One region of the Luteibacter sp. 329MFSha genome, then DNA from elsewhere that is predicted to be linked to it. Evidence: predicted binding sites of a transcription regulator. Region 1 holds the regulator's gene; each other region holds the start of a gene.
What was found. Region 1 encodes FliA, which starts transcription of late flagellar genes. Its sites were predicted from a motif close to TAAAGTTTNNCNNNCNNNGGCCGATAA; they were not measured.

Region 1 (3,243 bases):
ATCGAGCACGATCGCCCCGTTGCGGGCCTCGTTGAGGAGATCTTCCGCGCGATGGCACAGCTCGACCATCGGATTGAGGCCGAGGAAGCCCGCGCCACCCTTGACGGTATGGAACGCGCGGAACACCGCGTTCAGCAGTTCGACGTCGCCGGGCGTGGACTCAAGGTCCACCAGCTGTTCGCCCAGGCTCTCGAGCAGTTCCCGCGCCTCGATGAGGAAGACGTTGAGAAGCTCGTTGTCCAGCTCCACGCTCATAAGCGCGCTCAGAACCCGAATTCGCTGAGCAGGCGGTCCACTTCGTCCTGGCTGACCTTGTCGGCCGCCGGTGCCGCGCCGCCCGCGAGCGACCCGGTGAGTCGCACCAGCTCCACGAGCGAGGATTCGACCTTCGCCATGAACGCCTCGACCTGCGCCACGCGCTGGCCGGAGAGGTCTTGCCAGGACTGGGCTTCGACCATTTCGCCGAACCCGATGTCGCAGCTCTGCGCGAAGTCGCCCACGCGCACGGCCAGTGCCGTGGCGTTGCTGGCGAACGCCGGATCGGCCTGGTCGAGCACGAGCACCTCGTCGGCCTGGCGGGCCAGCGCCTGCGCCTGGGGGCGCAGCTTCTCGCTGAAGTCGAGCGTGCGGTGGGCCGCCTGCGAGCTCATCTCGAGGACGTCGCGCAGATGCTTGCGCGCGTCGCTCATGTTGCCCGGGACGCCGTCGGTGGAGATATCGGCGGCAAGGCGCCGCGCCGACTCGTGCAGGTCGCGCGCGAGGTGACCGAGCGCGAGGAAGATGTGCTGCTCGCGCGTGCGCAGGAGGTTGTCGAGCGCGTGCTCGAAGGCCACGGTGTCGTCGGCCTCGAAAAGTTCGCGCAGTTCGGGGGCGACATCGCGGCCGCTGGAAAGCATCGTGTTCATCGTCATCCTTAGCCGGCGGCCGCGGCGAGCCGCTCGAAGATCTTGTCGAGTTTTTCCTTCAGCGTGACGGCCGTGAACGGCTTCACGACGTAGCCGTTCACGCCGCTCTGCGCGGCGGCGATGATCTGGTCGCGATTGTTCTCGGCGGTGACCATCAGCACCGGCAACGCTTTGAGCGCGGCGTCCGCGCGGATGGCGCGCAGGAGCTCGATGCCCGTCATGTTGGGCATGTTCCAGTCGGTGACCACGAGGTCGAAGGATTGCGAGCGCAGCATCGCGAGGGCCGCGTTGCCGTCTTCGGCTTCCTGGATCAGGGTGTTGGTGAAGCCGAGCTCCACCAGCAGGTTCCTGACGATGCGTCGCATGGTGGAGAAATCGTCCACCACGAGGATCTTCATGTTCTTGTCCAAAACTCGTCTCCGCCTTGCTGACCGCGCGTGCTTCTTACCGGCGACGGCACCGGGATGCCGTCAATGCTTGTCTTTCCAACCCGACATGCGTGCACGGAGGCGGATCAGGGCCTGGCCATGGATCTGGCACACCCGCGATTCGCTCACCCCCAGCACCGCACCGATTTCCTTCAGGTTGAGTTCTTCATCGTAGTACAGCGACATGACCAGCTTCTCGCGCTCGGGCAGTCCGTCGATGGACTGCGCCAGCGCGTCGCGCAGGCCTTCCTGCTCGAACAATCCTTCCGGGCCCGTGGCGTCCGGGTCCGCGACGTCGATCGCCGCGCCCTCGTCGCCTTCGGGCGCCGTCAGGCTCAGCAACCGCGCGCTCGCCGCGTCGGCCAGGATCTGGTTGTATTCCATGGCGTCGATGCCCAGCCGCTTCATCACTTCCGCGTCTTCGGCATCCGCGCCCGTCTCGTTTTCGATCTGCCTCGTCACCTCCGCCACCTCGCGCAACTTCCGGTGGACGGAGCGCGGGGTCCAGTCCGTCTTGCGCAGTTCGTCCAGCATGGCGCCACGTATGCGGATGCCCGCATAGGTTTCGAAGCTGGCCGCGCGAGTCGGCGAATAATTCCTCGCGGCCTCGAGCAGTCCGATCATCCCGGCCTGCATGAGGTCGTTCGCATCCACGCTTGGCGGCAGCCTGCCCATCAGGTGATAGGCGATGCGACGCACCAGCGGCGCGTGAGTCCTCACCAGTTGGTCAGGCGGAATCCGCGTGATCTCCAGGTATTCGGTCGCGACGCTCACAGTGGCAGCCCTCCCCCCAGGTGGGACCGTTCGGCGAAGAAACCGATACGGCCCTGCGCACGGGGCTCGGGTTCACCCCATGTATCGACCGACCTGGCCAGATTCTTGAATCCGACCGCGGAGCGGCTGCTCGGCCAGGCGTCGACGACCGCCGCCTGGCGGCGGATGGCCTGGCGCAGGTACTCGTCGTGCGGCACCATCCCCATGAAATCGAGCGACACGTCGAGGAAGCGGTTGGTGACCCGGGACAGCTTCTCGAACAGCTGGCGGCCTTCCTGGGCGTGCCGGACCATGTTCGCCACGATGCGGAAGCGGTTGACCGCGAACTCCCGGCTCATGACCTTGATCAGGGCATAGGCGTCGGTCAGCGAGGCCGGCTCGTCGCAGACGACCACCACCACCTCGTCGGACGCCGCGGCGAACATCGACACGCTGTCGGAGATGCCGGCGGCCGTGTCGACGATCAGGTATTCGGGGGGCAACGTGTACTCGTCGAACGCGCGGATGACCGCGGCGTGCTCGATGTTCGGCAGCTGGGCCATGCGACGGGCGCCGGACGTGGCCGGGATGACCTTCAGGCCGTGCGCGGCCGGGAGCACCAGGTCCTCGATGGCGCATTCGCCTTCGAGCATGTGCCCGAGGTGCCGCGTGGGCTGGAGGCCGAGGAGCACGTCGATGTTCGCCATCGCGAGGTCGGCATCCAGCAACAGCACGTCGCGCCCGCCCATGGCCAGCGCCATGCCGAGGTTCACGGCCACCGTGGTCTTGCCGACGCCGCCCTTGCCGCCCGCGATCGCGATGCTGCGGGTGGGCCGGCGGTCGGCGAGCCAGTTGAGGCCGGCGGCCTGGGTCGTATCGACGTGTGTGTTCATAGAAAGATCACTGCAGGAATGGGACGGAGTCACGCAGGGAGTCGGGCGGGTGCGGCGCGGCCGGTCAGGCCATCGCCGGGGGTGAGAGGCCGAACCGTTCGGCCAGGACGGCGTCGTCGGGTTCGTCGTTGCGCTGCTTGAGGAGCTGCGCGGCGAGGCAGACGAGCTTGTGCGCGTCGGCCGTGGCGATGTCCTCGGGCACGCGCTGACCGTCCGTGGTGTAGTCCAGCGGCATGCCGTGGCGGATCACCGCCGATAGGGCGC
Region 2 (3,243 bases), 1.3 Mb from region 1:
TCGGCGCGGGCGGCGCCGAGCCGCGGGCCGTCGGGTGCGCCGACCCGGTTCCGACCCGACTGCTTGGCCCGGTACAGGGCCCTGTCCGCGGCATTGAGCAGGTCCAGGGGGCCGCCGTCGGAGCTTGGATGCGCCAGGCCGACCCCGATGCTGATCGTCAGGCGCTGGAATGGGCTCGCCGGGTGCGCGATCTGCAACGACTCGACGTGCGTGCGCAGGGACTCGGCCAGCGCGAGCGCCTCCCCGGGACGCGTACCGGGCGCAACGACGGCGAACTCCTCGCCGCCGAAACGCGCGATGAAATCGCCGGCGCGCGTGCCATGCGCCAGCATGCCCGCGGCGAGGGCGCGCAGGCATTCGTCGCCGGCGAGGTGGCCGAAGCGGTCGTTGTATTCCTTGAAGAAGTCGACGTCGATCATGAGCAGCGCGATCGGCTCCTGCTGGCCCTGGCGGTGCCATTCGCGCAAGAGGCGCTCGTCGAGCGCCCGACGGTTGGCGAGCCCGGTGAGGCTGTCGACGAAGACGAGGCCCTGCAACTCGTCGCGACTGCGCGAAAGGCGGAATTCCTCCTCGACGAGGTCGACCTGGGCGAGCGTGCCGCGCAGGCCGATCCCGATCACCGCGGCGATCGCGCCGACGATGCCCAGCGTGGGATAGCCGGGGATCACCATCAGGCCGAAGCCGAGCACGCTCATGGCGAGGAACGTGGGGCTGGCGCTCTGCACGAAGCGCACGAGGTAGACGGGCGGGTGCCAGTGGCGTTGCGGCTGGCGCGTGACCGCGGCGATGAACAGCGCGAGGAAGGGCAGGTCGAGCAGGGCGTCGAACGGCGATGTGCCGAACTCCGGATGACCGGCCAGCGCGACGTGGTGGTTGTAGACGTAACCGCAGATCGCATACGTCACGAAGAACGCCGTGACGCCGCGGAAGAAGAAGTGATCGTCCTTGCGGTCGGTGGCGACGTATCGCAGCAGCGCCGCCATGGCGAGGCACGCGTTCTCGAAATCGAGCATGTAGGCGACGTCGGTCGCCTGTTGCGTGCCCATGGCCCCCTGCACGGAGACGATGGAGAACGTGCGCACGTAGAACAGCACGCCCAGGAGCGTCGCCAGGACGAGGTCGATCGACATCGCCCAGCGCTTTCGCGCGGCCACCGGCGCGGACGAAACGGAAACCAGCACCGGCAGCACGTACAGGATGTAGAAGAACATGCTGTCGCCGGGCGCGGGATTCGAGTTGTCCAGCACGTAGTTCTGCCGTGCCGATAACGCCATGCCGGTCATCCACAGCGCGAGGCTGGCCAGCAGCAGCCACCAGCGCCGGTCGCGCGGGGTGCCGGAGCGCGTCCAGGCGTACACGACGCTGCCCATCGCGAGGGCGGCGACGCCGAAAAAGAAGACATACGAAATCGCCATGCCGGGGAGCGGCACGGTGAGCAACGCCAGAGCATGAGCCGCGGCGATAGCGACCGCGGCGATCCGGGCTTTCATGGCGAGCCTCCCGCCACCTGCAACCTGGTAGTCATATCGGCCGGCTCGTCGGGATGTTTAGGCACGCGGGCTCATCCGCCTCCCCCCGGAGGACGCAGCGCCATGGTAAAGGCGCGGGGTGGCCATGTGTGAAGAAGTCCGGCAAGCATGCCGCGGAAACGGCGAAAACCGTACAAGATCGCGATTCATGCGAATCGGTAATCTCACCTGTTCCGGGCAGTCGACTTGGATTCGCCGCCCATGGGTCGCAGGATGGGGAGACCCCCTGAGGAAAGAGGAACGCGCCATGTCCGAACGTCCCCGCAGGATCCCCGGTCCCGATCATCCCATCACCGTCGAACCAGCCGGTGGCCGTGTCGTCGTCCGCTACGGCGACGAGGTGATCGTCGACTCCCGCGCCGCCCTCGTGTTGCGGGAGGCGAGCTATCGCCCCGTCTTCTACCTGCCGCGCGACGACGCGCGAATGGAGGCGCTGCGCCGCAGCGATACCCACACCTACTGCCCGTACAAGGGCGAGGCGTCGTATTTCAGCCTCCCGGGCGACGCGCCCGGCGCCACCGACGCCATCTGGACCTACGAGGCCCCCTACGACGCCGTGGCGCCGATCCGGGACCACCTCGCCTTCTACGCGGACCGCGTCAGCATCGAGCACACGCCGGACTGATACCCCGCCGCACCACGGAGTTCCCCATGCACGCCATGTTCGACACCCCCGCGCCGCCCGGCGCCGCCGCCGCGCGGCCAGGACCCGCCGCCGCCTCGACGGCCGACCGTTTCGACACGGTCAGGGCCCGCACGCTCGCCCTCGTCGCCTCGCTGGGGGCGGAAGACATGGTGGTGCAGTCGATGCCCGATGCCAGTCCGGCGAAGTGGCACCTGGCGCACACGACGTGGTTCTTCGAAACCTTCCTGCTCGGTCCGAACCTTCCGGGTTACGGCGTCTTCGACCCGGACTTCGGCTACCTCTTCAACTCGTACTACGACGCGGTGGGCCCCCGCCACCCGCGGCCCATGCGCGGGCTGCTCACGCGTCCGGCGACGGAGCACGTGCTGGCGTATCGCGAGCATGTCGACGCCCACATGCGCGTGCTTCTGGCACAGGGCTTGTCCGCGGACCTCGCGGCGCTCTTCGAGCTGGGCCTCGCTCATGAGGAGCAGCATCAGGAGCTCCTGGTGATGGACGTGCAGCACCTGTTCGCGCAATCGCCACTGAAACCGGCGTTCGATCCGGCGTGGCCGGGGCTTCCCTCCGAGGGCGTCGCGGGGTTCCGCCCGGTCGGTGGAGGGCCGGTGCCGATCGGCGTGAAGAACGGGGCCTTCGCCTTCGACAACGAAGGTCCCGCGCATACGGTCTGGCTCGAGCCCTTCGAGATCGCCGACCGCCTGGTGACGAACGGTCAGTGGCTGGCCTTCATCGCGCAGGGCGGCTACCGGCGTCCGGAACTGTGGCTGTCCGATGGCTGGGCGCAATGCCAGGAGGAAGGCTGGGACGCGCCGCTGTACTGGCAGCACGACGGCACCGCCTGGTCGCACATGACCCCCGGCGGCTGGCGTCCGGTGGATCCCGACGCCCCCGTCGTGCACGTCAGCTATTACGAGGCCGACGCGTTCGCCCGCTGGGCCGCCGCGCGGCTGCCGACCGAAGCCGAATGGGAGCACGCCGTTCGCACGCGCGACGACCTGCGCCAGATCGACGACGTGGCCTGGCAGTGGACCGCGAGCGCGTACGCGCCGTACCCCGGCTTCAAACCGG
Region 3 (3,243 bases), on a different contig from region 1:
AAGCCACGCCCCCGCCGCGACAGTCGGGGATCGCACACCAAGGGAGCGGTCCATTGAATCGACGCGATTTCGCGAAGGCGCTGGCGGTGGCCGGCGCGCTCGGCGGCGGCATGACGACGATCGGACGGGCGATGGCGTCCCCGGTTGCCTCACGCTCCGAGGGGTCACACACCGTCGTGGACCCGCAGCGCCTCCTCGAACGGCAGCAGGCCTTCCTCGACATGCGCTTCGGCATGTTCATCCATCTGAACATGGCGACGTTCGAGGAGCGCGAATGGGGCGATCCGACGCTCTCGCCGAAGCTGTTCGATCCGAAGCACCTGGACACCGACCAATGGGCGCGCGCGGCGAAGAGCGCGAACATGGGCTATGCGTGCCTGACGACGAAGCATCACGACGGCTTCTGCCTGTGGCCGACGAAGACGTCGAGCGCCAACGTCATGCAGTCGTCGTATCCGCATGACGTCGTGCGGCGCTACGTCGATTCGTTCCGCAAGGCCGGCCTTGGCGTCTGCCTGTACTTCTCGATCCTCGACCTGCGCCAGGACATCCGCGCGCGCACCGTCACGCCGGAGAAGATCGCGCTGATCAAGGCGCAGATCACCGAGCTGCTCACGAACTACGGACCGCTGACGGCGCTGATCCTCGATGGCTGGAACGCCTCCTGGTCGCGCATCTCGTACGCGGAGCTGGCGTACCGCGAGATCTACGACCTCGTCAAAACGCTGCAGCCCGATTGCCTGCTCACCGATCACAACGCGGGCAGCTATCCCGGCACCGCCCTGTACTACACGGACATCAAGCAGTACGAGCAGCATGCGGGTCAGAAGATTCCGCCGGACAGCCCCGTGCCGTCGCAGTCGGGCACCACGCTGCAGAGCGACTGGTTCTGGAAGAAGGCCTACCCGACGGCCGAGCTCGCCTCGGCGAAGACCATCGTCGAGGAGTGGCTGAAGCCGTTCAACGACAACCACTGCAACCTGATCCTCAACGTCGCGCCCAACCGCGGCGGCCGCTTCGACGACAACGCCGTGGCCCGGCTGGCGGAGATCGGGCGCCTGTGGAAGAACCCCGGTCCCGCGCCGAAGATCGCGCGCTCGGTGACCGTCACCACTCCCGACCTCGCGGCGGGGCGGCCCGCCTGGGCCAGCGCGAGCGACGAGGCGGTCGGGCCCGACCAGGCCTTCGACGACGATTTCCGCAGCTACTGGCTCGCGGATCGCGGCAAGGAGGATGCGTGGATCGAGGTGCGCTTCGACGCGCCGGTGTCGTTCAACACGCTGTCCATCGTCGAGCCGCTGCATGCCGAGGGTTACGGGGATGCGAGCCGCATCGCCACCTACAGGGTCGAGGTCGAGCGCGACGGTGCCTGGGTGACGCTGGTATCGGGAACGAAGCCGGCGCATTACCAGTTCCATGAAATTCCGCGCACGACGGCGAAACGCGTGCGGCTGTCGGTGACGGGCAAGCAGCCCGGCGTCACCGAGTTCGGGATCTACGACGAACCGAGGAAAGGCTGAGGAGGACGGCGAGGGCGGACCAACGCCCTCGTCACGCCTTTAAAACCAAGGGTTTGCCACCATCTTAGGGGGAAAGTGCGAGTCCCCCGGAGGTGACCCATGGCGACCGGTTGGGCCGGCGACACGGCCGTTCAGGACCAGATCGACGCCACCGTCGAAGACGCGGTGAAGCGTGCCCGTAGCCGCATGGCGAGGGGGCCGAGCCTCGAGCGCTGCGAGGAGTGCGACAACCCGATTCCCGAGGCGCGCCGCAAGGCCGTCCCGGGCGTGCGCCTGTGCGTCGCCTGCCAGGAAGCCGCCGATCGGGACGAAGCCGCCTTCGCCGGGTACAACCGCCGCGGCAGCAAGGACAGCCAGTTGCGCTGAGCCTCATTGCTCTGTCTTCCCGCTGCCAAGTTATTGAAATAAAAACGAAATATGCCGAAAATCGCTAAAGTCGGCGGGCTTGGCGCCGACATCGAGGGTTCCCCGTTCCCCTCGAGCTTTCCATGCGCCTCCCCCGGTTTTCCGTTCCGACCCTGACGCTCCGTACCCGGCTGGTGCTCCGGCTCGCTGGCACGATCCTTCTTCTGCTCGCCCTGTGGATCGTGGGTGGCGCGCAGTTGCGCACCGCCGACCGCCGGCTCAACGACGTCGTTGGCGGCACGCTCGCCCCGGTCGCCGACGTCGGCCACATCCAGAACGATTACAACGACCTGCTCGACGCACTGGTCCACGCGACGCTGACGCGGCTGCCCTCGGCGCTCGACGATGCGGCGACATCCATAGGCACGGACCGCAAGCGCATCGATCGCCAGTGGCGCTCGCTCGAGGCCAGCGCCCTCGGCCGGGACCAGGCGAAGCTCGTCCAGCTCGCCGCCGCGCATCGCAAGGCCGCCGACGACGCGGTGGACGCGGTGCTCGAGCTGCTCAGGGCGGAGCAATACGACCTCGCCCAGTTGCAGCTGTCGAACGACGTGCAGGCGGCGGTCGTGCCCCTGAAGAGCGACTTCTCCAACCTGTTCGCCCTCGCGCTCGACGGCGGCAAGGCCGCGGTGGACGCGCAGCACGCGGAGATCCGTCGCGGCGCGGTCTGGTCGTCGGTGCTGCTCGGCGTCGCCCTCGTCCTCGCCGGTACGGTCGACGTCGCGATCATCGTCTCGCTGGGACGCCGGCTGCGTCAGGCCGCCGATGTCGCCGCCGCCATCGCGCAGGGACGCCTCGGCGAGCGCATCGACGTCGGCCGGGACGACGAGGTGGGCCGCCTGCTTGCCTCGCTCTCGCACATGGATGCGCAGCTCGTGCGCGTCGTGTCCCACGTCCGTCATCGTGCCGCGCTCGTCGCGGAGGCCGCGTCGGGGATCGAACACGGCAACGACGCGCTCAGCGAACGCACGCGCATCCAGGCCGCGCATGTCGACCACACCACGCGCTCGATGCGCGAGATGGCCGCCGCCGTCGCGTCCGGCCTCGGTCAGGCCACGCAGGCCAACGGCGCCGTCGGCGAGGCGCGCGAACTCACGGAACAGGGTCGGGACATCGCCGGTGCCGCGATCGACACGATGCATGCCATCCGCCACAACAGCGAACGCATGACCGAGGTTCTGGACCTGGTCGACCAGGTCGCCTTCCAGACGAACCTGCTCGCCCTCAACGCCGCCGTCGAGGCGGCGCGGGCCGGCGAGCACGGCCGTGGCTTCGCGGTCGTCGCGCACGAAGTGCGCGAGCTCGCGCGGCGTTGCGC

Region 2: the regulator FliA is predicted to act here: its motif matches at 1,524-1,550, upstream of BMW54_RS06195 (GGDEF domain-containing protein).
Region 3: the regulator FliA is predicted to act here: its motif matches at 1,952-1,978, upstream of BMW54_RS18045 (methyl-accepting chemotaxis protein).

Annotation. Positions count from the first base shown of each region.
Region 1 is NZ_FOJE01000001.1:150,927-154,169, reverse strand. It holds gene BMW54_RS00735 (chemotaxis protein CheA) at 1-255, opposite strand, end outside; gene BMW54_RS00730 (protein phosphatase CheZ) at 264-905, opposite strand; gene cheY (chemotaxis response regulator CheY) at 914-1,315, opposite strand; gene BMW54_RS00720 (RNA polymerase sigma factor FliA) at 1,376-2,107, opposite strand; gene BMW54_RS00715 (P-loop NTPase) at 2,104-2,979, opposite strand; gene flhF (flagellar biosynthesis protein FlhF) at 3,044-3,243, opposite strand, start outside.
Region 2 is NZ_FOJE01000001.1:1,407,596-1,410,838, reverse strand. It holds gene BMW54_RS06195 (GGDEF domain-containing protein) at 1-1,490, opposite strand, end outside; gene BMW54_RS06190 (DUF427 domain-containing protein) at 1,777-2,154, shown strand; gene egtB (ergothioneine biosynthesis protein EgtB) at 2,181-3,243, shown strand, end outside.
Region 3 is NZ_FOJE01000005.1:223,623-226,865, reverse strand. It holds gene BMW54_RS18055 (alpha-L-fucosidase) at 54-1,520, shown strand; gene BMW54_RS18050 (DksA/TraR family C4-type zinc finger protein) at 1,620-1,886, shown strand; gene BMW54_RS18045 (methyl-accepting chemotaxis protein) at 2,009-3,243, shown strand, end outside.